Regions from separate parts of the Enterococcus sp. M-BR2 genome, predicted to be linked through region 3. Evidence: a T-box and tRNA genes for the amino acid it is inferred to sense, from the RefSeq annotation. Region 3 holds a T-box; the other regions hold tRNA genes.
What was found. The T-box of region 3 lies ahead of argS (arginine--tRNA ligase). A T-box ahead of a tRNA ligase gene usually reads a tRNA of that ligase, here a tRNA-Arg.
Positions count from the first base shown of each region.

Region 1 (7,429 bases), 890 kb from region 3:
GTATTTATTTCCGTTTCGTCAACTATTTACCTGATTTTGTTTCGTTGACAACAAGCGAAGGGACAAGCGTAATGAAGATAAAAGAACACAAAATATCAACTCCATTTTTATATCGGAAACAAGAAAAAGAACACTATTTATCCTACAATGATGCTGCTGATAGCAAACGATATCGCTTTCATCAATAAAAACAATAGTTATCAAAACATTCTGATTACAAAATGGCAAAAAAATCTTAAGCGTAAAAAGACATGGCAACCTTCGCATCCTTCATTCCAACTTTTTTTATAAACAAAAAAGAGGTTGTGACAAAAGTCTTGTCACAACCTCTTTAATCGCAAGCTTCAATTAAGCTTCTTGAGCTACTGGATAAACAGACACTTGTTTTTTGTTACGGCCTTTACGTTCGAAACGTACTACGCCATCAACTTTTGCAAATAAAGTGTCGTCTCCACCGATACCCACGTTTACACCTGGATAGATTTTTGTACCGCGTTGACGATAAAGAATTGATCCACCTGTAACTGTTTGTCCATCAGCGCGTTTAGCACCTAGACGTTTTGATTCTGAGTCACGGCCGTTAGATGTAGAACCGCCACCTTTTTTGTGGGCAAATAATTGTAGATTCATAGATAACAACATGGTCTGCACCTCCTATTTATCATTGATTGTTTTAATTTGGATATATTCTGAGTTTTCAGCTTCTATTGATTGTAAACCTAATAAAAGATTTTCTAATAGAATCTCAGCAATATTGTTTTGTTCTTGTGTCATTCCTGAAGTGACTTCGGTATAAAGATAACCGCCTTCTTCTTCATTCATTTCAACAATCGGTTCAAAACCGGCTAATGAGGCAATCCCGTTGACAGTGCTGATCGCTAACGCAGAAACACCTGCACAAACGATATCACTTCCATAAGGACCAGCATCAGCATGCCCGGTCAAAGTGAATGAAACGATCTGACCTGCGTCATTTCGCTTAAATGTTCCTTTGATCATATATAGGCCTTCTTTCTCAAACGCTGATTAAGCGTTGATCGCGTCGATAACCACTTTTGTATATGGTTGACGATGACCTTGTTTGCGGTGTGAATGTTTTTTAGGTTTGTATTTGAAAGTAACGACTTTCTTTTGTTTGCCGTGTTTTTCAACAGTACCTTCAACAGTTGCACCTGCAACAGTTGGAGCGCCTACTTTTGTAGATTCGCCACCTACTAAGATAACTTCGTCAAAAACAACTTTTTCTCCTGCTTCAATGTCAAGTTTTTCAACATAGATTGCTTGTCCAACTTCAACTTTTACTTGTTTACCACCAGTTTTAATAATTGCGTACATGCTATAAAGCACCTCCTTCTGATATACTTAGACTCGCCATCCGAAGTGACAGCATCTGCTGTGCTTATTACTTGTTCTGAGCGGTTGTAGCTGTGGAGTCCACAATTACAACAGTACTAGCTTACCAGAACAGCCGCTGTTCGTCAACTAAATTTAAAGTCAAAAAATGAAATAAAGATTTAAACAATCGTGCTCCTGCTTTTCTTTCCTCTTCGTTTCTGCTAAATAAAATAGTCGCATTGTGTTTCTTTTCTTCTTATAATAAAAGAAAAAGGAGGAGCACGAATGGAATACCCAACAGAATTGATACTAGAGGCTTCTTTAAGGATGAACGGCCGTCCTGTAGAAGGATTTGTCGCTGGGCAAGGACCTCTTCATCCTAAATTAATGCTTGTAGGAGAAGCCCCAGGAAAAACAGAGATTGATACACACATCCCTTTTAGCGGACAAGCTGGAAAAGAATTGATGCAGGCACTTTCTTCCACTGGTTTAACACGAGAAGATGTCTATATCACCAGTGCTGTACGGAGTCGCCCGTATCGCGTGACCCATCGGATCAATAAACGGACACAACAGACAGAAACTGTTTATCCAAATCGTACACCTACGCGATCCGAAGTATTTGCACACGCACCGATACTGGATTACGAACTGATGGAAGTCCAGCCAAAATTAATTGCGACACTTGGAAATATCGGCCTGCAACGATTACTTGGTAAAGAATATACTGTTACCAAAAACCATGGTCAACTCTATACAGGTCCCGTCTTACAGCTAACAAAACAAAAAGATGCCTACGAATGGTCAGAAAAAAACTACCGTATCCTTCCACTTTTTCATCCAGCAGCTATTTTCTATAATCGTTCCCTTGTACCTGTTATCCATCAAGATTGGCAAGTACTAGCTTCACTTTTACAACAAGATTAAAAAGAACAGACAAGACGGTGAAATTGTTAGTTTACAGTCTTGTCTGTTCTTTTTCATTGTTTTAATGGCTCATTGCAGTATATTTCGCATGCAATGCTGTCAACGCATGGGCAACTGTTTGATGTTGATGTGTGGATGTATATTCCCATAAGTGAGAAAGTTGTTTTTCTACTTCCGGCTGCAAGGAAGTATAGATAATCGTTTGTCCTCTCTGTTCTGCTTTTTCTTGAAATTCATCAAAAATTGCGCGTGCCGTCAAATCAATACTTGGTACGCCACGCATGGAGAAGATGACACCGTCGTGATGGTTTAGTTCTTCCAATTTATTTTTTAGTTTCTCTGAAGACATGAAAAACAGCGGACCGCTAATGTACACTACTGTCCAATTATTCAGCTTTTCCGTTTCTGGCAGCCCTATTCTTTGCCAATCGATTGTTTCTAATGAAATCGTGATAGCCGCACTTTTTACAACAAAAAATACACAACCGCCGATAATCCCAATTACAATAGCAATACTTAAATCAAAGATCACTGTACAAATCATTGTAAGAACAAACAATAGAATAGCTGACCAATATTTATGAACAAATAGCTCCTTAATCGTTCTCCATTCATTCATACGCCAAGCCGTCACGATCAAAACACCTGCAAGTGCCGGCATCGGAATCTGTGACATCACTGGCGCAAAAACAAGCATGGAAAGCAACAAGACAACTGCATGGATCATGCCAGCTAATCTGGTTTGTGCGCCAGATTTGATGGCCACACTTGTACGAGCAATGGCTGCAGTAGCAGGAATCCCGCCAAAAAAAGGAAGCAATAGATTTCCCACCCCTTGTGCCACTAATTCTTGGTTACTGTCTAATGATTTATTTGCCATTCGACCAGCAGAAGCACCACATAATAAGCTCTCAATCATCCCTAACAGAGCAATGCTAATAGCCGGAACTTCTACTTGTTGCAAGGCAGAAAAGCTAAAATCTCCCAAGCCCAAGCGATTACTGCTGATCAATGTTTGTGGGATGTTACCAACAGTGTCTACTGGTAAATGACACAGTAGCGTAACTACTGTTGCTAAAATGATGGCTAACAGCGAACTAGGCATTCGTTTCGACCATTTTTTCGGATAGATGAACATCCCTAAAATGACTAGTCCTCCCATAATCAAAGATGCTATGTTTATTGGAAAACCTAGTGTTTGATAACTACTTAGCTTTTCAATAACATTTGTACCTTCCGAATGAACACCAAATAAATTATCGATCTGACCTAATGCAATAATAATAGCAATACCTGAAGTAAATCCTGTGATTACGGGTGCTGGGATAAAAGAAGTTAGTGTTCCTAATCGGAAAAGCCCTGCTACAAGTAAAAATAGACCAGCCAAAAAAGTAGCAAGCAACACACCTTGCATTCCCTTTGTTGCCGCAATAGACATTAGAATAGCTGCCATTGCGCCTGTCGGACCTGATATTTGATAAAAACCGCCTGATAAACCGCCAATAACGAGACCGGCAATGATAGCCGTAATCAAACCTGCGGACGCATCGGCTCCGCTTGATACCCCAAAAGCCAAGGCTAAAGGCAATGCTACAGCAGCTACTGTGATTCCAGCCAAAAGATCTTTCTGAAATCTTGAAAGATCATAACCTGAAAATTCTTTTTTTAGTGATAAAACATAATTTTTGAACACCTATCTAACTCCTTTTCATGAAATTTTCTAAAATACCATTCATTAGAATAGCATATTTCATGAGATAAAGTAATATTTTTCACAAAGTTTCTTGTCCAATAAATCCTTGTTTTTCTACATTTAGAAGAAAATAGAAAGCAAGGCCAGCAGAGCTAACCCACCTTGTTTTAGTAAAATCCAACGATCGCTAGTCAGACTTCCATACAATGCAACAATAAAAATTGATAGCAACAGCATACTTGTAATTTCTTTAGGTGCGGAAGAAAGGTAAGCTCCGTAAAGTAGTCCAACTCCTAATAGTCCATTGTATACTCCTTGATTCTTAAATAATGTTTGAACAGATTTTCTGCTTAATTCTTCTTTATTCATTTTAAAAACTCTGCTTGTCGTATCGGAATCAGTTCTTACTGTTTCGATGTACATGATATAAAAAAATTCGATGGCCACTAGAGTGACTAAAAATTTTGATAACATTGACATATTTGCTTCCTCTTTCTGATGGATTTTATTTTTACTTCCTATAATTGTACTAGATAAAGATGTTTTTTTTATTTTATTTGCCTTTGAAAACAAACAATATTGGCACAAAAAACAAAGAAAAACCGGTAGAAACTGAGGTTTCTACCGGTTTTTTAGCGTCACAGGAGGGATTCGAACCCCCGACCGTCCGCTTAGAAGGCGGATGCTCTATCCAGCTGAGCTACTATGACAGGAATCAGCGGAACATCAATAATTATAGATAATTAAATTGCTTCTGTCAATACGAAATAGTTATTTAATTAGCAAATAGCCAATTATTTTAATTCAACTACCAAATCAATCCTTTGAAAAGACACATTCGATTCCATCTATTCTAAGGTTATCAGTCGAAAACAGGAGTTGCACTGTCTTCATGCTTACTCCTGTTTATTTCAATCTATTCACTATTTCCTTCAGTTGTTTTACAAATACAGTTTCTTTCACATCAAATTTAGATGGATTCCTTGATATAATCAATCACTTACTGATTGTCATAATCATGTATCACAAATCGATTTCTTCTGATTCTTTTGTCATTAAGATTACACCATCGCCTAATGGTAAGATGGTCGATGTCAAATCAGGATGGTTCATCACGACACGAAGGAATTCATTTAATTTACGATGGATAGCTCGTTTGCCACGAGGAATCTCTTCATCAGGGAGCAAGATCGTCCCTCCTTGGAAAATATCATCTACCATCAAAACGCCACCTTTTCGTAACAAACGCAAACATTCAGGTAAAAATTCAATATATTTTGATTTTGCACTATCCATAAAAATAAAGTCATATGGACCAGACAACTCAGGCAAAATATCTGCGGCTTGCCCTTCAAGCAAGGTTACTTTATCTGTCAATCCTAGACGTTCATAGTTTTTTTTCGCTTTCTCGATCATGACATCGAAACGATCAATGGTCGTAACATGAGCGTTTTCTCCGATTGTTGTCGCCATGACACTTGATGAAAAACCGATAGCTGCACCGATCTCTAAGATTCGTTCAGGCTGAATTTGTCCAAGTAAAAATTTCAAAAATACAACTGTTTCGTGGGGAATAACCGGTACTTCTGCTACATGAGCTTCTTCTTCCAATTTGCCTAACTCACCCGGTAATTTTTTTTGCTGGGTACGCATAAAGTCCAATAGTTCTTCTTTGACTACAGGACGATGCATCATTTCATTGCGCATACTACTCCTCCTCTTTACACATTATACGAACAACTAGCTAAATCTACAAGCTGTATTAGTGTTTTCCGTATCACTCGTTCAGAAGAGTAGTGGTATCTCTTGAATATATTTGTCTTTTTCAACATTCTCACAAAAATTTCTGTGTTCGTCTCCGCTTCTTCTTCAACTCTACAAAAGTATTCCAAGCTGTGATTCCTGTTAAGCAAAAAGCAATCGTAAAGAATAACCCCTGGATCCATGCAAATGCTGTTTTTGAAAGGACCAGACCAATATATGGAATCTGGAAGATTGGACTACCGATAATATTTCTCTTTTTTACTACTCCAGGCTCGATATAAGTCCGTGTGTCAGCTTTTGTATAAAAGTCGTTGTAGTTGTTTTCAATGGCTATTACGCGACGTGTCGAGATTTTTTTACCTGAATTTTCATAATATGTAATAATATCTCCGACTAAAATCTCATCTGTATTTTTTGGTCGTACATATATCAGATTTCCTTGTGCATAATATGGGTTCATTTCTCTATCCTCAATAATGTAAGGAGTCAATCCAAAAATTCGAGGAACCAAGACGACGAGAAGAATAAGTATTAAAAATATAATCAGTGTTACAGAACTAACAAAAGTTATTTTTTTATAATCAGGCATCGTTTTCAGCTCCTTTCTTTCTTCAATCCTTCTTAATCATATAATAACGATAAATTTTTTTCAAATTATAACTGTAAAAACACATTTTTATGACAACGACGTTTTTTGATTCTATTTCCTCATCTTTATCTCATTTTTTATTATAAATAATTGACGATAGTTAAAAAAACGTTTACCCTAAAATTACAAGTTTTAGAAAGGAATACCTTTATGGCTTTTTTTAATAACATATATAATAAAAAAGAATCTTTCTATATGCGCATAAAATGGAGCATAATAATTATATTATCAGTGTTATTTTTAGCAGGGATTGCTTATTTCTTCTATTTTATCTTCTCTCCTGCTAATAGTAATCAAATGAAAGAAATAAAAGATTCATGGGTTTTCTATTCAAAAGATGATCCTGATTTTAAGTTTGACAGCAAGTACACTCGTACGATTCCTACCGTAGACAAAGACGAAACATTTATTATGGAAACGACACTTGAGAAACCGTTGAACGAAGCAAATTTACTAATCAAAGGAAATCATCAATGGATTACTGTGTATCTAAACGGAAACATTTTATACCAACGGGAAGATTACGACGCAGAAAGCAACCCTGGACTATCACTGGCTGTGATAGATTTACCATCAGATTACATCGGAAAAAAATTGATGATCTCTGTCTCATCTCCTTATCAGAACTACGCTGGGTTACCGCCGAAAGTCTATCTGGGTACAACTGGTCCGTTAATCGGTTTTATCTATTCTCAATCAGTACCACAAGTATTAACGATGATCATTGCAGTTTTCATTGCTATTGGGACGTTTATCTATACTATCTACTTGATGTACAAACAAAAACGGCTTGAATACTCGCTGATTATCTTAAGCTGCTTTGCTTTGGCATTAGGATTTGAAGCTGTTTCAGAAGATATTTTAAGTGGCATCCTTTTTGAACCATTCGTTCACTCTTTTTTATCTCATTTATTTATTATCCTAACCTCGTCTTTCATTATCTGCTATTATTGGAGCCGGATGATTTATTATAAAAAATGGTATGGGATTTTTTGTATAATCCAACTTTCGATCTTTTCTGGTGTTCTGCTTTATGCAGCTTTTACTTCTGCTGAACTTCC
Region 1 is NZ_CM152743.1:1,423,456-1,430,884, forward strand. Features, by position in the region: gene rpmA (50S ribosomal protein L27) at 349-642, opposite strand; gene AC1F25_RS06950 (ribosomal-processing cysteine protease Prp) at 655-999, opposite strand; gene rplU (50S ribosomal protein L21) at 1,027-1,335, opposite strand; ribosomal protein L21 leader region at 1,355-1,431, opposite strand; gene AC1F25_RS06960 (uracil-DNA glycosylase) at 1,621-2,262, shown strand; gene AC1F25_RS06965 (SulP family inorganic anion transporter) at 2,324-3,955, opposite strand; gene AC1F25_RS06970 (DUF1304 domain-containing protein) at 4,076-4,435, opposite strand; tRNA gene AC1F25_RS06975 (tRNA-Arg) at 4,592-4,665, opposite strand; gene AC1F25_RS06980 (O-methyltransferase) at 4,979-5,662, opposite strand; gene AC1F25_RS06985 (signal peptidase I) at 5,790-6,308, opposite strand; gene AC1F25_RS06990 (ATP-binding protein) at 6,519-7,429, shown strand, end outside.
Region 1: it encodes a tRNA-Arg, which carries the amino acid that the T-box ahead of argS (arginine--tRNA ligase) is inferred to sense. The anticodon was not compared.

Region 2 (7,429 bases), 240 kb from region 3:
TGCCCACGCTTTTCCTGATTACCGTTGACACTTAAGTACATCATAACAGAAATCCCATTTTTGATGCGACGCTGAGCGATGCCGGCAAATTTTTTGCCATGGATGCTTAAATCATAAGTTCCAGGACAATAAGAATGGGTGATTTCGAATGCTTGAATCGGTGCCTTCGGAAAGGCGTATTTAGTCAATCGGAGCATTTGCTCGTAAGCTCCATCGATGGTTATTTTTTTTTGGTCATTCTGGGGGAAAATCAAAGAAATATTCAAAATCCCTTCGTCTGATACGATTCCTAATCCACCTGAGTTTCTGATTACCGGAGCATAACCTGTATCTTTCAGTGTTTGGATCCCGTCTCTAAGAAAAGGTGTCCGAACATCTTTCATACCTAAGATGACGGTGCAGTCATATTGCCAGAAATGCAAAAAGATCTGCTGGTGTTCTTTGGAATATTCCGTTAATATATCTGTTAATGCGAAAGGGGAAAAGTCGTTTTTTTGATAAATGTGCTGATCTAGTCGAATCGCAGGGTTCATTCAACCGGCTCCTTTTTATAAATTCATATTTTCTACAATATTATACTCTAAATTCAAGGAGTTGTTTTGGAAAAAAGGTTTTCTGTAAAAATGGACAAGTTGGTTGACAAAACAAAAGAAACTAGGAACAATGTAGCTATGAGAAGTAAAGGAGAATGAAGAATGGAATTATCACAAGGAACACCGATTTCGATCAAATTGCGTACAAAAGTGAAACAACAAGGGGAAGTGCAAGATTTTTATTTTGATTTGAAAGGGCAAATGGTGACGATTGGCGATACGCTGTACATACGGTATAAAGAGATGCAGGAGGAAACAGGCGATGAAATCCCTGTAACGATCAAATTAGTTCCAGATGGTCATGTACAGCTGATCCGTGCAGGAGAAATGCGAATGCGTTTGAAATTTGGTTACAAAGAACGATTAGAAACAGCCTATCGAACACCATACGGTATGATCCAGATTGCTACCTTTACGAAAGAACTGCATGTAAGTTTGAAAGACCGTCCCACAGCAGGAAAGGTTCGGATCGATTATGATTTGTTCATGGGACTAGAAAAAATCGGCGAATATTATTTGACATTGGATTTTACAGCGTAAATATAAAAGAAAAGTTTGATTTTTTGTGTCTGATTTTGTATGATAAGGAGTAGACTGTGAAAGGACGTGTCCTGATTGGAAATTAGTGTATTTGAAGGTGCAAACAAAAGCGAATTATCAATGATCGAAGTAGCACACGCGATCTTAGAACAACGTGGCGATGTCATGGATTTTTCTGATTTAGCCAACCAAATCCAAAACTATCTTGGCAAATCAGATAGTGAAATTCGTGATTCACTCGCACAATTTTATACTGACTTGAATATTGACGGCAGCTTTATCTCATTAGGGGATAATCGTTGGGGTTTGCGTTCATGGTATGCTATCGATTCGATCGATGAAGAAGTAAACCATGGAATGGACGAAGAGGATGAAGATACTCCGCGTCGCCGTAAACGCAAGAAAGTCAACGCCTTTATCAATGATGATGAAGACGCGATCGATTACAATGACGATGACCCAGAAGATACAGATCTGACAGAAGAAGACGACGATGATCTGTTTGATGACGATGATGATGAAGATGAAGAAATCGCTGCTTATAATTCTGACTTGCAAGAAATTGGAGCAGATGACCCAACAGATGATGAAGAAGACTTGCCTGGGAATATCGAAGAAGATTTAAGTATCATAGACGAAGACGATGATGATGAAGACTATGAAGAGGAAGAATTTTCTGACTCTGAAAAAGAATAAACATCATTTACTGTAGAGGCTGTGACGGAAGTGGTCAACTTCAAGAAATTTCCACTTATTTCCGAAGAAGCTACTTCTAGAACACCGTGTATCAGAGGTTACAACAGAGACGTTGAAGCTATCAGAATAAGAAGGTGTGACATGATTTTTGTCACACCTTCTTTTTTGTATATAAAAATTCAAAGTAAATACATAAAAAATAAAATAATTGAAACTTTTAGCGTACCTTGTACGTCATATTAAGTGAGGCGGAAAGGAGTGGAGAATGATTTTTACTGGATATAAGAAAAAACGGCAGATTGAAAAATACTGTCACCTGCTGAATGGACTCATCGAAACTGATTATCAAAAAATGTTCCGTATCACGATGAATTACGTACATGATAAAGAAGAGGCCTTAGATGTGATGCAAGATAGTTTCCATAAAGCACTGAAGTATTTTGAAAAAGAAAAAGAAATCGAGCATTTTAGTGCATGGTTTTACCGGATATTGATCCGCACGGCATTAGATAGTTGGCGCAGACAAAAAAGGACACCTGTTGACTTATTTGAAATTCAAGATATCCCGCAGCAATTACCTTTAGAAACTTCCGTTGCAGAACTCCATATGATTTTAGATAAAATAGACAGTCCGGAAAAAGAGATTCTGATCCTTTACTTTTTTGAAGGATTTCGTTTGAAAGAAATTGCGACTATCTTAGATATCAACGAAAACACAGTTAAAACAAAAATGTATCGTTCACTGAATGTTTTACGTCAAATCCTAGAATGAAGGAGAGAAGACCGCTATGTATTCCCAAAAAGAAAAGTTAAAAAAACTAAAGAAAACTTATAAAGAACAAGAAATTCCAAAAGGGCTTCAAGAGGAGATCCGTCAGCGTTTTCTTATCGAAGAGCAATCATTCATAAAAGCAAGACGGAGAAAGAGACGCCTCCAAGGGTTTGGAGTATCTTTGGCTATCGTGATGATTACAACAAGTAGTCTCCTTTTTAATAGTCAAGTTCGAAGCTTTGCAGAAGACTTGCCCATTTTAGGATCAGTCATTGAATTGATCTTAGGCGAACGTTTTACTAATCAATCTGAAAAAATCGATATTCAAGTACCGAAGATCCATACTCAAAATGAGAAAGAAAACAAAACGATTCATGGATTAAACCAAAAATACTTTCACGAAGGACAAGCAGATTTCAAAAAAGCTGAAAAAGAATATGGAAATCTTGAAACGGATCATTACCAAGTTCTGGGTGATTATCAGAAAATCGTAGACGATGACCGGTTTCTTGTGATCGAAAGACAGATTACCCAAACAGCAGCGGATAGCCACGTTGAAAAAAGATACGACACGATCGACAAGAAAAACAGTGTCCAGCTCTCACTTCCGCTGTTATTCAAAGATGACACCTATCTATCTGTTTTGACAAAAGAAGTCAAGCGGCAAATGGCCGAACAAGTCAAGGAAGATCCGTCTAAGTACTATTGGACTGAACAAGATATTCAAGAAGGAACGATAGAAAAACCAACACTTGTTACACCAACACGAAGTTTTTATTTGAATAAAGAGCATCAATTAGTTCTGACTTTTTCTCAATATGAAATTGCTCCTGGTTACATGGGAACACCAGAATTTGTCATTCCCAAGTCCGTGACAAAAACGATTTTGGCATCGGAAGATTATTTGGATCATTAGGCGAGAAGTAGTTGCAACTAGCAGTTTCAATTTTTTACAGTTATTTTCAAGTAAGTAATTAAGAAGAGAAAAAGAGAAAGAAGAGATATAGTGAAAAGAAATTACTTAGTTATCAGCATCATTGCTTTATCCGTGCTTTTATTTTTCGAAGTCACTTCGGTCGCATCCTTGATCAGCGAAGAGAAAGGACAAGTAACTTCATCGGAGCGTTCGTCACAATCTTTCAATCAATCAGAACAATCAACGAATAAAAACAAGTCGACTGAAACAGCTAGAGTTAACGCATCCACTCAAGAATCAGTGGAACCGGCACAAGGTCAATCAACTGAACCAGAACCAACACAAGAAAGTACAGAAGCTGTCCAAGATCCAACTGTCAAAAGTATTGCCATCAGTTTTGATGATGGACCAGGAGCGACCACGACACCACAGCTGTTGCAAATACTTAAAGAAAAAAACGTGCATGCTACTTTTTTTGTTTTAGGAGAAAATACGGCGCAACATCCTGAAATTGTGAAGCAGACAGCTGAAGCAGGACACGAGATTGGCAATCACACGTATGATCATCAGGATCTGGCGACGCTTTCTGCCCAGTCGATTACGGAGGAAGTGACAAAAACAGACACTGAGATAAAAAAAGTCACTGGTAAAACCCCCACTTTCGTTCGTCCGCCCTATGGTTCGATCACAAGTGTAGGAGCAAGTGTTATCCAGCGGCCAATCATCGAATGGTCGGTCGATTCAGAAGATTGGAAGACAAGAAATCCTGATTTGATTTTGCAGAAGATCCAAGCAACAGTATACGATGGTGCAATTATTTTATTCCATGATATTTATCCTGAAACGATTCGTGCCGTTCCTCAAGTGATCGATTATCTGCAAGAGCAAGGGTATCGCAACACGACAGTGGGCGATTTATTAGGGCATCCAACGACTGTCGAGAACTATTATGGCAGAAACGATCATCGGCCAGTCCAGTAAGTGAGACAAGTATCTTTAATAAATAACACATTTGAATAAGTAGTTGAACACATAACTACCTTACTTGCAAAGGCTTAACAATATTTATACAGATACAACAAAAAACTGTCCACCAATTTTCTTTGGCGGACAGTTTTCACTTAAAAATAAAGAAGCAACTATTCGTAAAGTATGTTAAAATAGCAGTAGAACGCGTCCTGAGGGAATCGAACCCCCGTCTCAAGAACCGGAATCTTACGTGATATCCACTACACTAAGGACGCAAGCACTGGGATAATTGTAACTAAACAGATAAAAAATTACAAGGGGATTGGACAAAAAAATGAAATTTGAGCAAAATTTTTCACAAAAACAGCAGCAGACACAGAAACTAGCCATGACGCAACAGTTGCAGCAGTCCATCCAAGTTTTACAATATAACAGTGAAGAGCTGTTGGCATTCGTTGAGAACCAAGCAATGGAAAACCCATTGGTGGAAGTTGTTGAGCCGGAATGGCAGCCAGATTACATAAAAGCTTCTTCATCTTCTTATGAAGGAGAAGAGACAAATTACCTAAATCAGATTCCTGATACAAAAGGGTCTTTATTTGATTCATTGATCGAACAAGTCCACTTGAATTACCGAGATACTTTTTTAAGGAAAATCGTTCTTTATCTTGTAGAATACATCGATTTGAACGGATTTTTGACGATTAGTTTAGAGGAAGCTGGAAAAGAGATCGGAGCGACGCCTATCCAAATGCTCGATGCGTTGACACTGATCCAGCAATTAGAACCAGCTGGAGTAGGTGCACGTAGTTTGCAAGAATGTCTCATGCTTCAAACGGAACGGGATGATTATGCGCCGGAACTAGCCTACATCGTGCTAGAAGAATGTTTTGAGCAATTGGTGGAGCGAAAATGGAAAGAGATTGCGCAGCGTTTTTCTGTTGATTTACACGCTGTTCAGCAAATATTCGACTATTTGCAAACATTGAGCCCAAGTCCAGGACGAATTTTCGACCGTAGTAGCGAATTGTACATTATTCCTGATGCCCGGGTATTAGTGGACGATGGAAATGTACAAGTCATCTCAAACCGAAAAAACCAGCCGAATATCCGATTCCAAGAGACCTACTTCAAGCAAATGTCACAACAAGCAGATAAAGAAACTGAAAATTATTTAAAAGAACGGAAACAGGAATTCGAATGGTTGAAGAAAACGATCCTCCAACGCGGGGATACAATTTTGCGGGTTGCTCAAGTCATTGTTTCTCGGCAAAAAGCTTTCTTTATCGACAAGGAGCGGCCCATCAAACCTCTTACGTTAAAGGAAGTTGCGACCGAGATAAATGTGCATGAATCTACGGTCAGTCGAGCAGTCAACGGGAAATATTTGGAAACAGATTTCGGTGTATTTGAGTTAAAGAAATTTTTCACTGCAAGAATCCCTACTAACGGTGCAGAACAGACAGAAGATCTTTCGGCAGATACTGCGAAGAAAAAGTTGCAGGAATTAGTTGATCAAGAAGACAAAAGCAAGCCGTTGTCGGACCAGAAATTGGTTGAATTGCTGAAAAAAGATGAGATAGCGATCTCAAGACGGACAGTAGCAAAATACCGTGATTTATTAGGAATCCCGAGTTCATCAAAAAGAAAACGTTATGATAATTAATCATCCAAAAGATCAGAAAAAGTATTTTACTTTTTCTGATCTTTTTAGTTGAAAAACGAAAGCAAAACTGTTAGACTAACAGTCGTGAGGTTGAGATTTCCCTTTATTGATGTGAAATTCGAAAAGTTAATTTCTTTTTTTTATCGTATATGGGTCGTTTTAAGTCTACATTGGACGCAAAGTGTCCAACTAAGGAGATCGCTATGCTAGATGAAATAAAAATGATTGAATCTGTTGCACCAGATATTATCGAAGTGTTGCAAGAACGCTATAAAATTTTACGAAATATCTATTGGATGCAGCCGATTGGACGTCGAAGTTTATCAGAAAGTATGGGGATAACAGAACGAGTATTGCGAACAGAAACAGACCTTTTGAAAAATCTGAATTTGATCGATACCTCAAAAAGCGGTATGACGCTGACAACTAAGGGTGAAGAAGTTTATCAAAGCCTTGAAAACTTCATGGATCAGCTTTTAGGTACGCATCAAACCGAACAACAGTTGGCAGAATATTTTGGTAATCAGCGCTGTATCGTTGTTTCAGGAAACAGCGAAGAGCAAACCAAAGTGGCTGATGCATTCGGCGAAGCGCTGAGTGAAGCCTTAGACCGACTGCTTCCGGAAGGCGAGAATATCATCGCTGTGATGGGAGGAACCACCATGGCAGTTGTAGCAGAACAGTTGTCTAATCTGGAAAATAAAAAACGGCATAACCTATTTGTCCCTGCAAGAGGTGGGATCGGTGAAGCGATAACTGTACAGGCAAATTCTGTCAGTGCAAGAATGGCTGCCAAAGCAAACGGAAACCACCGTGCACTTTATGTTCCAGAGCAATTAAGTCTGGCAACTTACAATTCTTTACTCAATGAGCCATCTATCCAAGAAGTCTTAAACTTGATTAGTGAGGCGAATTGTGTTATTCATAGTATTGGGCGTGCATTACACATGGCAGCACGTCGAAAGATGACTGAAAAAGAATTAGTCATGCTGAAACAAGCAAATGCTGTAGCGGAATCCTTTGGCTACTTTTTCAATGAAAAAGGCGAAGTTGTTTATAAGGTCCCTAGGATCGGCATAGAATTGCAAGATTTGGCGAAAGTCCCAATCATCATGGCGATAGCGGGCGGAAAATCAAAAGCCAAAGCAATTCGAGCTTATATGAAAAATGCACCAAAACAAACGTGGCTCATCACTGATGAAGCTGCTGCAAACGAGATTTTAAAAGGGGTAACCCTTTAAAATAAATATTTTTTTGATTTTCATAAGGAGGAAATC
Region 2 is NZ_CM152743.1:290,590-298,018, forward strand. Features, by position in the region: gene AC1F25_RS01355 (lipoate--protein ligase family protein) at 1-533, opposite strand, end outside; gene AC1F25_RS01360 (YwiB family protein) at 696-1,133, shown strand; gene rpoE (DNA-directed RNA polymerase subunit delta) at 1,209-1,829, shown strand; gene AC1F25_RS01370 (RNA polymerase sigma factor) at 2,095-2,601, shown strand; gene AC1F25_RS01375 (RsiV family protein) at 2,618-3,517, shown strand; gene AC1F25_RS01380 (polysaccharide deacetylase family protein) at 3,608-4,498, shown strand; tRNA gene AC1F25_RS01385 (tRNA-Arg) at 4,690-4,761, opposite strand; gene rpoN (RNA polymerase factor sigma-54) at 4,821-6,152, shown strand; gene AC1F25_RS01395 (sugar-binding transcriptional regulator) at 6,302-7,393, shown strand.
Region 2: it encodes a tRNA-Arg, which carries the amino acid that the T-box ahead of argS (arginine--tRNA ligase) is inferred to sense. The anticodon was not compared.

Region 3 (7,429 bases):
GCACAACAGCGTGGAGAAGATCTAGACAAAAATGATTTAGCAGCTAGCTTTCAAGCAAGTGTGATTGATGTATTGATTACTAAAACACTTCGAGCTTGTCAAAATTATCCAGTCAAGCAACTGGTTGTAGCTGGAGGTGTAGCGGCCAATCAAGGGTTGCGTGAAGGATTGCAAGCTGCTCTGTCAGCTAAACTCCCTGAAGTAGAATTAGTGATTCCGCCTCTGAGACTTTGTGGAGATAACGCTGCAATGATTGGAGCAGCAGCACATGTGGAAATGCAAAAAAGAAATTTTGCCAGCTATCAGTTGAATGCTGATCCAAGCTTGGTTTTATCTGAATAAATAAAAGAGAGTGTAAAAAAACTGCCCTGCATCAAGTTATAAGAACAGCAAAGAAAAAAACAGCTTCACATGTTTTTGACTTGGTTGAACTTATTACCGTAGATGCAAACTTTTGAACACTATTTATTGTAATAAGGGTTGTGACAGATTTTTGTCACAACCCTATTTTTTTGCCTGTTTTTAATTAATTGTGTTATTTAAATTTATAATATAGCTTGTTTTAGAAGTGTTTCATGCCGATATCTGTAATAAAAAAATAGTTATTATATAAATTGTGTTCGTTTTTTTCCTGTGCTATGATTAATTCAATAAATCATAGGATTTATTCGTATACATAGAAAGTCTAGATACAAAATGAAAAAAGAAAGTAGAGAGAATATGAAGAAAAAGAAACATCTGCCCCTCCGGTTCCTTTAGTTGCATTAGCTGATCAATCAATTACTGCCGAGAAATATCGAACGATCCGGTCCAACATCCAGTTTGCAGCGATTGATCGTGAATTGAATACATTGGTCATCACTTCTTCTGGTCCAGATGAAGGGAAATCTATTACTGCCGCTAATCTAGCAGTAGTTTTTGCAAATAGTGGAAAACAGGTCTTACTTGTAGATGCCGATTTGAGGAAACCAACTGTAGCGTTGTCTTTTCAATTGCCGCATAATGAAGGACTGAGTAATTTACTTAGTGAGCGTGAACGGATAGCGGACGATTACATAACTGAAACACATATAGAAAATCTTTGGGTCTTGCCCAGTGGTCCAAAGCCGCCGAATCCTTCGGAAGTTTTAGGGACGAAAAGAATGGAAGAGATAATAGAGGAACTGATACTTGACTTTGATCTGGTCATTTTTGATATGCCTCCGGTAGCAACTGTAACGGATGCTCAAATCCTTGCAGCAAAAACGGATGGAACGCTACTTGTTGTCAGAGAAAGAAAGACAAAGAAACAAGAGTTGTTAAAAGCGAAAGAACTGTTGCAGATTGCAAAAGCAAATATATTAGGTGTAGTTTACAATGGAACAAAAAAAGAAAGTGATCTCACTTATTATTACCAATCATTTGAATAGACGAAACGAAAAGAAACAGTGATCCCGATAAATATCAGGATCGCTGTTTCTTTTTGTCGCGTTATTCTCTCAAAGCTGGAGTAGTAGCGGTCTTACAGAAAGTAAAATGCTTTTTGTGATAATCTAACAATCCTGAATCACGTAGTTGTTTGATTACTTGTCCAGCAGTTTCACGTGTCGTACCGCTATTCACTGCTAATTCTTTTAAGGTAATTGGATAAGGAATGGTGATATGACCGTCTTCTGTTGGTACGCCAAGTTCTTCTTTCAAAATGAATAGATTTTGTTTCACTCGATCAAAAGCACTGGAGGTTAATCCAATTTGGATACGTAACTCATGTATTTCGACTACTTTAGAAATTTTTTGAATCATATAGATCAGTTGTTCAGGATTTTTTCGTGCTAATTTTTCATAGTAGGAAACAGGAAGATAGAAAGTTTCGATATCAGTCATCGCTTGAGCTGTATAAGTGTAGGTCTCTTCTCCAAACATTCCTGACATAGGAAAAAGGTTATTGGTAGTCACGTAATCATAATAATAATAGGTGGCACTTTCATCGTAACGTTCTAAACGAACAAGTCCTTTGGTCAAGATATATAACCGTTGTCTAGAATCTCCATCATCAAAAAGGATTTGTCCTTTCTTATAGGAACGAAGAACAGTATGTTCCTTGATCTGTTGGAACTCTTCATCCGAGAAATGTTCAAAATCAGGTTGATATCTGAGTTTTGAAAAGTGAAAATCGATTTTATTAACACGCATTAAAAAGTCCTCTCCTTATTGTTCACTATATTTATTGTTACTTTTTTTAAAGAATTTGTAAAGTTTTAACACATCTGAATTAAACATAAGTTTTAATACTTTACAAATTTGATTTGTTATTATGTAAAAAATATACATTCGCATTGAATAATTTATTTTGAAGATAAGTATTTGTGTATAAAAAACAATAATAATACATATAGCAAACGCTAACAATGTTAGTATATTTTATTTTTATGATTTATTCAAAAAAATTTTTTAGATGAATAAATATTTTTTTGGAAGTGTATACAGAATAAAAAATGAATAAATTACGCTTAAAATTAGAAAAACGTTTAATTATTTAATTATCGAATATTAATGTGAGGGATGTCTCATTTTGAATGAGACAAAATTATGAAAGTGATTACAAAAGGAGGCTATCCTATACATGTAATCAAAAAGAAGGAGGCAACACAACATGGATAAACCTATTCACGTTTTCTCTGAAATAGGGAAATTAAAGACAGTTTTACTGAAACGGCCTGGACAAGAAGTGGAAAATTTGACACCAGATATTATGGATCGTCTGTTGTTTGATGATATTCCATATCTTCCGATTGCTCAAGAAGAACATGACAACTTTGCAAAGACCTTGCAAAACGAAGGCGTTGAAACTCTTTACTTGGAAAAATTAGCAGCAGAAGCGATTGACGCAGGCAACGTCAAAGAACAATTCTTGAATAAAATGTTGGATGAATCTCATATCGCATCGAATGCAGTAAGAGATGGTCTTCATGAGTTCCTTCTATCAATGGAAACACAAGAAATGGTAGATAAAATCATGGCTGGGGTTCGTACAAAAGATATCGAAGTACGTTCTAGCAGCCTATATGATCTTTCAGCAGACGACGACTATCCATTTTATATGGACCCAATGCCAAACTTGTACTTTACACGCGATCCTTCCGCATCAATGGGAAATGGGATGACCGTCAATAAGATGACTTTTGAAGCACGTCGTCGTGAATCGATGTTTACAGAATATATTTTGAAACATCATCCAAGATTTGCCAATAAAGGGATTGAAGTATGGTTGGATCGTGAAAATCCAGATCATATCGAAGGTGGAGATGAATTAATCTTAAGCGATAAAGTAGTAGCAGTTGGGATTTCTCAACGAACAAATGCAAAAGCTTTAGAAAAATTAGCACGCCATCTATTCGCAAAAAATTCAGGATTTGAAAAAGTATTAGCAATCAAAATCCCGAACAACCGTGCAATGATGCATTTGGACACCGTATTCACAATGGTAGACCATGACAAATTCACTATCCATCCAGCAATCCAAAGTAAAGACGGTAAGATGGATGTCTTTACGATCGAACCAGATGGTGATGATATCAAGATCACTCATTCAGATAACTTACACGAAACGATGAAAGCTGCTCTTGGATTAGATGATCTTGTATTGATTCCAACTGGTAATGGGGATGAGATCGTTGCCCCTAGAGAACAATGGAATGACGGATCCAATACATTGGCAATCGCTCCAGGTGTCGTAGTCACTTACAATCGGAATTACGTATCGAACGAATTGCTTCGTAGCTATGGTATCAAAGTGTTGGAAATCAATTCAAGTGAATTGTCACGAGGTCGTGGCGGTCCACGTTGCATGAGTCAACCACTTGTCCGTGAAGACTTGAAGTAGTTTATAACCTGACGACAGTCTTACTGTCAGCTGTCGTCAGGATTTCCTCTTTAATCTTAAATAAAAACAATCTAAAGGAGAATGTTTAATATGAAAGAATCAGTATTCCAAGGAAGAAGTTTATTAGCAGAAAAAGATTTTACAAAAGAAGAGTTACAATATTTGATCGATTTTTCAGAACACTTGAAAGACTTGAAAAAGCGTGGGATCCCACATCACTATCTAGAAGGAAAAAATATCGCACTTTTATTTGAAAAAACATCTACACGTACTCGTTCTGCATTTACCACTGCAGCAATCGATCTAGGTGCACATCCTGAATACCTAGGTGCGAATGACATCCAATTAGGTAAAAAAGAATCAACAGAAGATACAGCTAAAGTGTTAGGTCGTATGTTTGACGGAATCGAATTCCGTGGATTCAGTCAAAAAATGGTAGAGGAACTAGCAGAATTCTCTGGCGTTCCAGTTTGGAATGGATTGACTGACGAATGGCATCCAACGCAAATGATCGCTGACTTTTTAACTATCCAAGAAAACTTTGGAACTGTAGAAGGCATCACTGTTGCATACTGTGGGGATGGTCGAAACAATATGGCTAACTCTTTATTAGTAACAGGTGCAATTTTGGGAGCAAACATGCGTATCGTTGCACCAAAAGAGTTACAACCTGAAGAAGAAATCGTCAAAATGGCAGAAGGTTTTGCTGAAAAATCAGGGGCACAATTGATGATTACCGACGATGTTGATAAAGGTGTAGACGGAGCAGACGTTCTTTATTCTGATGTATGGGTATCAATGGGTGAAGAAGATAAATTTGAAGAACGGATCAAATTGTTGAAGCCTTACCAAATCAATATGGAAATGGTAGAAAAAACACACAATACAGATCGTTTGATCTTCTTGCACTGCTTACCAGCTTTCCATGATACAAACACTGTTTACGGTGAACAAATGAAAGAACGTTTTGGCATCACTGAAATGGAAGTAACAGACGAAGTCTTCCGCAGCAAATATGCTCGTCAATTTGACCAAGCAGAAAATCGTATGCATTCAATCAAAGCAATCATGGCGGCAACATTAGGTAACTTGTTTATCCCTCGCGTTTAAGCATAACCACATTCATCTCACGAAAAAACGAGTCAGCATTGAGGGAAAATCACAAAACGCTGGCTCGTTTTGTTATCTAGAAAATTCAGAAGAACTGAAGAAAGGACGAATGAAATGGCCAAACGAAAAGTAGTTGTCGCTTTAGGAGGCAATGCCATCTTGTCTACGGATGCAAGTGCAAAAGCCCAACAAGAAGCGTTAATGGAAACAGCAAAGTATTTAGTGAAATTTATCGAACAAGGAGATGAACTAATCATCTCTCACGGAAATGGTCCGCAAGTCGGCAACCTATTGATTCAGCAGCAAGCTGCTGATTCTGAGAAAACACCAGCAATGCCTTTAGATACATGTGTCGCAATGACAGAAGGGTCAATCGGCTACTGGCTCCAAAACGCGATGGGTGAAGTACTGAAGGAAAAAGGAATCGATAAAGATGTAGTTTCTTTAGTCACTCAAGTCATTGTGGATGAAAACGATCCTTCCTTCAAAAATCCAAGTAAACCAGTCGGCCCATTCTACACGGAAGAAGAAGCGAAAGAACAAATGAATGCTGATTCTACTGTGACATTCAAAGAAGACGCTGGACGTGGATGGAGAAAAGTAGTCGCTTCCCCTAAACCAATCTCGATCAAAGAAGCACGTGTCATCGAAACGCTAGTCGAACAAGGAGTTATCACGGTGTCTGTCGGCGGTGGCGGGATTCCTGTTGTAGAAACAGCTACTGGATTAGAAGGGCGAGAAGCCGTGATCGATAAAGATTTTGCTTCAGAAAAATTAGCCGAAATCATCGATGCGGATTTGCTGATCGTTTTGACAGGTGTAGACAATGTGTATGTCAATTACCAAAAACCGGATCAAAAGAAACTAGAAACTGTTACTGTTTCAGAAATGAAACAATACATTGATGAAAAACAGTTCGCTCCAGGAAGCATGCTTCCGAAAGTAGAAGCAGCTATTGCATTTGTTGAAGCAAAACCGAACGCTAAGGCAATCATCACTTCTTTAGAAAATATCGAAAATCTTTTAGCTTCTGAAGAAGGAACGATTATCGTAGCTGATTAATTTGTTAAGTCTTTCGTATTTACGAAATGATTTATAACTATCCAGGTGGTATTTCTTCTCCTTTAGGCCATCTGGATTGTTTTTTTTATTAGAAACGACTAGCCTTTCGTTTTTTTTTCTGATATAATTCAAGAAAGTTTAATAAGATTAAGATTTGTTGAACAAGAGAGTACTTGTATCATTCTTAGCTAGCGAATTCGGAAGTGGTGGAAGCCGAATGAAGGAGATACAACGAAGCGCACTTGGAGAATTCTGTTTTAAACAGACGGTCGTCTACCGATATCAGATGGAGCTGGTCCTTTTTTAGGACAATTGGAGTGGTACCGCGGGAAATCTCGTCTCTAATGATGGCATACTAAGTATGTCGTCATTAGAGATTTTTTTTGTTGAACAAATAAGAGAGTATTTTAGGAGGAATAAAGATGAATAATAAAGATCTTGTCGCAAAAGCTGTCTATGACGTTGTCAAAGACGATTTGACACTTGAACAAGTCGAACAATTACTAGAAAATCCAAAATCAGCCGAACACGGGGATGTGGCATTTCCAGCCTTTTCATTAGCAAAAGTTTACCGAAAAGCGCCACAGCAAATCGCTGCAGATTTAGCAGAAAAAATCGACTCTGCCAACTTTGAAAAAATCGAAGTGGTTGGACCTTACTTGAACTTTTTCATGAATAAAGAACTTATCAGCAAAAAAGTTTTGCAAACAGTAGTGAAAGAAAAAGAACATTATGGGGATAGCAATATTGGGAATCAAGGGACCGTACCGATCGATATGTCTTCTCCAAATATTGCAAAACCAATCTCAATGGGACATTTACGTTCGACAGTTATCGGTAATTCGATTGGCTTCATTATGGAAAAAATCGGATACCAGCCAATCCGCATCAATCATTTAGGTGACTGGGGCACGCAATTCGGAAAACTGATTGTTGCTTACAAAAAATGGGGTTCAGAAGAAGCGGTCAAAGCAGAGCCAATCAATGAACTGCTTCGTTTGTATGTCCAATTTCATGAAGTAGCTGAAACAGAACCAGAATTAAATGAAGAAGCTCGTGCTTGGTTCAAACGTCTAGAAGAAGGCGATGAAGAAGCTATCCAATTGTGGCAATGGTTCCGTGATGAATCGATGAAAGAATTCAACAAAATCTATGATCTACTAGAAGTACAGTTTGATTCATTGAACGGTGAAGCTTTCTATAATGACAAAATGGATGAAATCGTCGAACTTTTAGAAGAAAAACATTTGCTGAACGAAGATAAAGGTGCGGAGATCGTTGACCTTTCTGCTTACGACTTGAATCCAGCATTAATCAAGAAATCAGATGGCGCGACACTATACATCACACGTGACTTAGCTGCCGCATTGTATCGTAAACGTACCTATGACTTCA
Region 3 is NZ_CM152743.1:531,685-539,113, forward strand. Features, by position in the region: gene tsaD (tRNA (adenosine(37)-N6)-threonylcarbamoyltransferase complex transferase subunit TsaD) at 1-342, shown strand, start outside; gene AC1F25_RS02645 (CpsD/CapB family tyrosine-protein kinase) at 780-1,409, shown strand; gene AC1F25_RS02650 (Crp/Fnr family transcriptional regulator) at 1,471-2,172, opposite strand; gene arcA (arginine deiminase) at 2,633-3,862, shown strand; gene argF (ornithine carbamoyltransferase) at 3,953-4,972, shown strand; gene arcC (carbamate kinase) at 5,087-6,034, shown strand; T-box leader at 6,183-6,380, shown strand; gene argS (arginine--tRNA ligase) at 6,457-7,429, shown strand, end outside.

Region 4 (7,429 bases), 840 kb from region 3:
TAAGCCCAACAAGAATCGGAAATGCCGCCTTTCAAATCGATACACATGTCGACTTTTACCAAATCGCCGCTTTTCAAAGGTTTTTTACGAGGAAATCCATGACAAATTTCATCATTGATACTGATACAAGTCGCATATTCATACCCTTCGAAGCCAATTTGCGCAGCGATTCCTCCATGACTCTCGATATAGTTTCTGACAAATACCTCAATATCCCAACTTGTTATGCCTGGTTTGATAAAATCACGCAGATTTTTATGTACATCTGCCAATAAAGCGCCAGATTCTGCCATCATTTCAATTTCACGTGCTGATTTTAAAGTAATCATATTTTCGTCTCCTTTTTACAAATCTCTCTCATTTTAACATAGCGGCATACATTTAGCCAAATGACATTTCCCGTGTGTCTCTAGGTTTTATTTTCTTTTCAACGATGTTTTGGTATAATTCATAATTGTTAAATAATTTTAAACAAGGAGGCACATCATGGCTTTAGCAAAAATCGTATATGCTAGCATGACAGGAAATACTGAAGAAATCGCCGATATTGTTGCAGAAGCATTTGAAAATATGGATATCGAAGTCGAAATCAACGAATGTACCCAAGTAGATGCAGATGAATTCGAGGAGGCAGATATTTGCGTCGTAGCTACTTATACATACGATGATGGCGATCTTCCTGATGAGATTGTAGATTTTTATGAAGACTTGCAAGAGTTGGATCTATCAGGGAAAATCTACGGCGTCTGCGGATCTGGAGATACTTTTTACGATGAATTCTGTAAATCAGTGGATGACTTCGATGCTGCTTTTGGAAAAACAGGCGCATCAAAAGGCGCAGAAAATGTAAAAGTAGACTTAAATGCTGAGGAAGAAGATATCGAAAATCTAGAAGCTTTCGCTAAAGAATTAGTCGCAAAACTTTAATATGCTTGAGATATAAAAGAGCCGTCCAGATTGAATCAATCTAGACGGCTCTTTTATTGTATTCATGGAAGAGTTCTTCGGGAGTTAAAAATGTATACGCTGTAAGAAAAACGAAATTTTCCTTATGTTGACACATCTCTTGTTATCTACTGATTGGCGAAACTCTTGAGTATATTCAATCGATTTCGATTGGTTCTTTGAGATTCAAGATTGCATCAATGCTGTCTTGGATCATTTTTTCAATCTGCTCATCAGTTGGATGGATAATGCTTGAAGACATCAAAGCTGCAATCCCGGTAGCTATGATCCATGTACCGTTATGCAAGGATTCGATCTGTTCTTCTGAAAGATCCGCGTAGGCTGGGTCCCGTTTCACTGTATTCACAAAGTAAGTATAAGAGAAATTTTGCGTCTCTTTTCCTCCACCATATTCTTCTAAGTACAGTGAACGATACAACTTCTTCTCTCTTCTTGCAAAATGGATATAATTAAAAGCAAGATCGATAATCGTATTCCCTGTATGCTCAACTGGAAACACTTCGTATTGCAAATAATCATAGATTTGCTCAAAAAGTGCTTGTCTCAAGTCATCCATATTTTTGAACTCAAGATAGATCGGCTGCGTGGAACAATTCATTTTGTTCGCAATGTTTCTCGCAGTAAATCGTGTAAATCCCTCGGTGGCAGCTACTTCATAAGCAGCTGCCAAAATCTGTTCTTTAGTAATCGTCTTTTTTCTTGCCATATTTTTTTAATCTCCTCAATTTTTTTATAACGCTTCCACCATTGATTAATTTCATTGTAACATGTTTTTTTTGATATGCAAAATTAGTTTTCGATTTTCTTCACAAGCTAAAATAGCAAGTCGTGTCATAGAACGTGAAACGCAACCAGAAAAAAATAACCTCCTTTTTTTATTTAAAGCTACATTGTTTGAATCATGATTAAATGGTATCATGCTAATAGTTACCAGAAAAAATGGTGAGGAGGAATTTTTATTATGTTATCGAATTTTAATGAACTTCTAAAAAAATATGCACGCTTAATTGCAGAAACTGGCGTGGCCACAGAAAAAGGTCACACAGTCGTTTTACAGATCAGTGTAGACCAAGCACCCCTTGCTCGCTTGATCACACAAGAAGCTTACAAATTAGGAGCTGCTGAAGTCATCGTTCAGTGGACAGATGATCAGATTCAAAGAGAATTTCTTTTACATGCAGCAACAGATCGTATTGAGGATGTACCACAATCTAAAATCGTTCAAGTGGATGAATGGCTTGAAAAAGGAGCAAGCAGGATTAGTGTCGTTTCTGCCGATCCTGATGCGTTTGCCGGTGTAGACAGCCACCGAGTAGCAACTTATCAAGCAGCTGCCGGTAAAGCACTAATGAATTTGCGCAAGGCAACTCAGGCAAATAAAGTCAGTTGGACTGTTGTAGCTGCTGCTGGTAAACAATGGGCAGCAAAAGTTTTTCCAGATCTGCCAGAAGAAGAACAAGTTGATGCATTATGGGATCAAATTTTTAAAACAACTCGTGTCTACGAAGAAGACCCTGTTTTAGCATGGAAAAAACACGATGAGAAATTAGCAAAAAAAGCAGAAGAATTGAATCAAGAACAATTTTCTGCCCTGCACTACACTGCTCCTGGTACGGATATCATCATTGGATTGCCTAAAAACCATCTTTGGGAAGGTGCTGGAAGCTACAATGCTCGAGGGGAAAAATTCATGGCAAATATGCCAACAGAAGAAGTGTTCACCGCTCCTGACAGTCATCGTGTAGATGGGTATATTTCAAGTACAAAACCACTGAGTTATGCTGGTACGATCATCTCTGGTATGAAATTTACTTTCAAAGATGGAAAAGTAGTTGACTTTTCTGCCGAACAAGGCGAAGATGTCTTAGAAAAATTGCTTGATACCGATGAAGGTGCGCGTCGTCTAGGAGAAGTGGCACTTGTTCCTGACCCTTCACCTATTTCTCAATCTGGTATCATTTTCTTCAATACACTATTTGATGAAAACGCATCGAACCATTTAGCCTTAGGGTCTGCTTATGCCTTCAGTGTGAAAGGCGGTACAGAAATGTCCGATGAAGAATTAGCAGAAGCTGGTTTGAATAGAAGTCAAACCCATGTAGATTTCATGGTAGGATCTGACAAGATGGATATCGATGGTATCCGCGAAGACGGTTCTACAGTACCGATTTTCCGTAATGGAGATTGGGCTTGAGCAAAATCTTATTAGCACAAATAAAATAACGAAAAATATATAAAAAAGAGAGTGGGACAATAGTCAGAAAAAAATCTGATTATTGCCCCACTCTCTAGATATAAGTCAAAAAGATTGAACGTATTAGTGTACTTCCATTTTTCTCTTTTAAACTTCTCCTTCAACTTGCACAATGAATCTTTGCTCATGATTCCAATTAAATGCAGAAGATATCAACGCCCGATCAGTATGACCTCCTCTGGTCCAACTCATATAGTTCCCGTTTGACATATTTTCTATAAAAATATATTTCCCAACGAATTCTGTCCGGCTGAATATAACTTCCACAGAGTCCCTACCCTCTCTTTGTTACTCGAGAAGTCCAAAATGCTTCCTCCACTATCCCAAATATATTGCGGTGTAAAATTCATACTTCCCGGAATCTGCTCCCGGATATAATAACCACCGGCATTTGCATTGTACTCCATTACCCAACGTTGGATTGAGTCAGATTGATTATAATTTTCCATTGAAATTTCAAAATATAGAATAGGATTATGAGGTATGCGTGACACAGTAAGCGTTGTATCACTAGCAGCTCGAAGCGAAACAACTTTATTATTATATTCACTGGCATCCACCGTCCCAGTCCCTAAAAAACCACTACATAAAGATGTCAAGACGATTGTACTAAGTATCAATTTTGCTTTTTTCATTTTCTACTTCCTCCTTTTTTATCAAAGATTGAGAAACCCTTTAATTTCTCTTTTAAATGTTTTTTATATTTTTTATTAAGTGCTAAATAAGAAGATTCTTTATGTACTTATTCAAACTAACTAGGTATTTCAAATCGAACAAAAAACTTCTGACTTTCCAATTATTCTAGCTGTGAAGTGCTGTTTGTATCAACTATACTTAGTACTAATCCCACTTTCGAGATTCTCTATGTAGTGCGCCTGTACATTATGTGCCCAGATTAGCATAAAAAGTTAAACATACTTATGCCCACTAGAAAGGCTCTAGCTCCATAGCATTGGAAAAGCTACACACCTACCAGTAAAACCACTTTGTTCTATTACCCTTGCATCTGCGAAAGCCCTAAGTAAAACAATCAATGTAGCGCTAAGAATCCATTTTTTTAATTTTTCTCCTTCTTTCATTTTTATTTTTATTTTTTGCTTTCCGTTTTAATGAAAATGTTTTTTTATCACCTTCTTTCAACAACAATTATACCCTTATATCAATAAAAAATGAAGTTTTTTTAATTATAAAACATTTAATTTTTGTTGTTTTAAAATAAAAAAACCTGTACCACAAAGGATACAGGGGTTATTTATACGTTCCTGACTGGAATCGAACCAGCGACCTATCGCTTAGGAGGCGATTGCTCTATCCTACTGAGCTACAGGAACAATTTCAATAAATCAATTGTAGCTTGTTTGTTTTTTACTTGCAAGCTTATCTGCTAAAAAAATCAGCTTGTAGGTTAGGCAAAACGTTTCCACTAGCTCTTAACAGATGATAAACTAGGAGTAGAATGAAATAATACAGGGAGGTTCTTTCCAATGAATGATAAACCAAAAGAAAAAGTATATGCCGAACGCTTAGATTCATCTAAAAAAAATCGGGAAAAGATCACGAAAGAAGCAATCCAAGACCACAAAAAAGAAAACCCTAAAACAAAAGAAAACAAAAAATTCAAATTTACGAAAAAAGAGGATTTACTTTAATATTTTCCTTCAAATGTCAAACGAAAAATAAACGGGTGGTGACAAAAATATTGTCATCACCCGTTTTTTATCAAAAATAGTCATTAAGGATTGGCTGTTGCTGTGGCAAGATCGAACTTAACATTTCTTCATATTCTTTTGCCACCTGTATCCTCTCTTGGAATACCAGCTCTTCAACTTTACGATATCCTAATAATAGCTGTGTGATATGTTGGATACTTCCGCGAACGATCGGTAACGCCGTTTGTTCTACTTTTGAGAGATGGTTTTTTCCATTTTTAATCGTTACTTCCACGATTCCTTCATTCCATTTTGCATACTGATCTTCTTCTATCTGAAGAGCAAAGGCAGCTTGTTTCTTTCTAAATGGATATTTTTCCAAAAACAAAGAAATATCCACGATCCTCGCCATCATATAAGGTGTGATCGTTACAGAAGCAAATGGATTTGCTAATAGATAATTTTGATCATTGCCACCGTAGCCACATGAATATTCAAATGTTTCAAAAGCACCGTTATGGGAACTTACAAAGCGGACAAGGCTGCAAAAGGCATCGTGATTCAAAAATCCCCATTCCACAATAATAAAGGAAGACGCTGCAAGCTGGTAAACGACATAGCCCATTGCTTCCCCAGTATCATCAAAATACAAAGCAAACTGGTAATTACCTTTTTGCTTGAATTTATACGTATACCACCAGTCTTCGCGCTTCAGACCAGCTCGTTGATTTTCAGGCATCTGTTCATAAATTCGTTTGATAGCAGCTTTTGCATCTTCGAAATTCATACGCTTCATCTTGCCAGATTTCTTTTTGGTAAAAGGCACGTCACGACTGTTTAGTTGATAACTGATTTTATCAAACGATTGTTCATAGCCATAGCGCCGATAGAAGGGATAGGAGAAGGGCGCCAGATAAGATAAGCTTACTTTACGATAACGGCAATCTTCAAGAATCTTTTCCATGATCTGATTGATTCCGCCTTGTCCCCTTGCTTCAGGATAAGAAGCAACATAGCCAATACCGGCCATTAAATACTCTTGTCCGTAAAAATTCACTGGGAAAGGAGTCGCCATGACTTGACTTGTTAGCCGATCCTCCTCATCAAAAAAACCGTAATTCCAGGAATTCTCCGCAAGTGTACGAAAACGTTCTCTCCTTTCAGGTGTATCTGCCCCATTAAATGCATATGTGGCTAAAGCAAACATTTCCTCAATCGAAGATCCCCCTAGCTCTCTTACTTGTTTTGTCATTTTGCTGCCCCTTCCTACAAAAAAGCTAGTGAGGAATCTCAGGAAAGACTTTGCTTCCTCTGAAAAATCTCTTCTAGCTTACTTCATTTTTCAATAACTAAATAGTACCATTTTTTCAATGGTTTAATACGTTGCTTCGATCATCTCTAGCATTTTTTTGAAACGTCTCCGCTTAAAGTACATCAAGATCGTTCCTAAAAGCATATCATTCAACTTTTGAAGCATGCCGTAAGACTCCATTTTTTCTGTGTAATGAATCTCACAGGTCGAATCGTCTACTGGTTTGATTTGATAATGAACAACGAATTCATTCTTCGTTGTCGATGTACGAAACTTATAAGACTGGTTTTCAATGACTTCTTCGATTTTTATACGAGCCCGGTTATTTTGCGAGAATTGTTTGACGTACTCCAAATTTTTCAGCTGTTTTCTGGTCACTGATTTGCCGGTCGCTTTACGTACATCGAAAAGAACAGAATCCATAACTTTATCGTAAAAAAACGACGCTGGAATATTTAATTTTTTTGTGATTTCCATTAGTTATTTTTCTCCTTTGCTTCTTCTCTTTTTTTCCCCTTCATGAAGAAGTAGATTCCTAATCCTGTTAGGAAAAGACCCGTGACCATACTATACAAATCATACCTTTGCGAATGTGGATTCAAACTATACAACACGATCAAAGAACCAATACTACATAAAAATAAACCGTTTTTTATCATATCAACCATCCTATCTTTTTGAACCATTTTCTTAAACAGCTGTTGACTGAAAATAAAGGACTGTTCCCCAAGGCTGTGCTTTGATTAGTTCCTTTGCTTTTTTAGCCGCAGCTTCCGGATCTTCTGCACTTGTCTCAAAGAACATTTTGATTCCTTGTTTTTCTTTAAACGTAAATGTCATTCCTTCTTCATTGTATCCTTCTAACAATTCTTTGATTGCATCTTGTTGCATTGCACTGGCAATTGAAATCATTTTTCAGTTCCTCCTCGAAAATTCATTATGAGGAACGAAACTTAAAGCGTCCCGCTCCTCAGATTCATCTTATTGTTGTTCGCCTGCGGCAGGGTCCATTTTGTTTGCAGAAATGACAAACGGTGCCCAAATCAAGAAAGTCACGACCATACATACCAATGTTACGATTGGTGCTCGCCAATCCGCTCCTGTTGCTAAGAATGACAATAAGAACGGCGGTACTACCCATGTAACTTGTTGCGATACTGGTGCTACAAGTCCAAAGTAAGTTGCTAACCAACCGATAGCTGTCGCAACTACTGGAGCAATCAAGAATGGGATGAACATGATGGCATT
Region 4 is NZ_CM152743.1:1,368,388-1,375,816, forward strand. Features, by position in the region: gene map (type I methionyl aminopeptidase) at 1-329, opposite strand, end outside; gene AC1F25_RS06655 (flavodoxin) at 487-927, shown strand; gene AC1F25_RS06660 (TetR/AcrR family transcriptional regulator) at 1,103-1,672, opposite strand; gene AC1F25_RS06665 (aminopeptidase) at 1,928-3,160, shown strand; gene AC1F25_RS06670 (hypothetical protein) at 3,436-3,855, opposite strand; gene AC1F25_RS06675 (hypothetical protein) at 4,159-4,299, opposite strand; tRNA gene AC1F25_RS06680 (tRNA-Arg) at 4,478-4,551, opposite strand; gene AC1F25_RS06685 (hypothetical protein) at 4,705-4,869, shown strand; gene AC1F25_RS06690 (GNAT family N-acetyltransferase) at 4,940-6,121, opposite strand; gene AC1F25_RS06695 (DUF3284 domain-containing protein) at 6,245-6,658, opposite strand; gene AC1F25_RS06700 (DUF3188 domain-containing protein) at 6,658-6,840, opposite strand; gene AC1F25_RS06705 (hypothetical protein) at 6,872-7,093, opposite strand; gene AC1F25_RS06710 (PTS sugar transporter subunit IIC) at 7,163-7,429, opposite strand, start outside.
Region 4: it encodes a tRNA-Arg, which carries the amino acid that the T-box ahead of argS (arginine--tRNA ligase) is inferred to sense. The anticodon was not compared.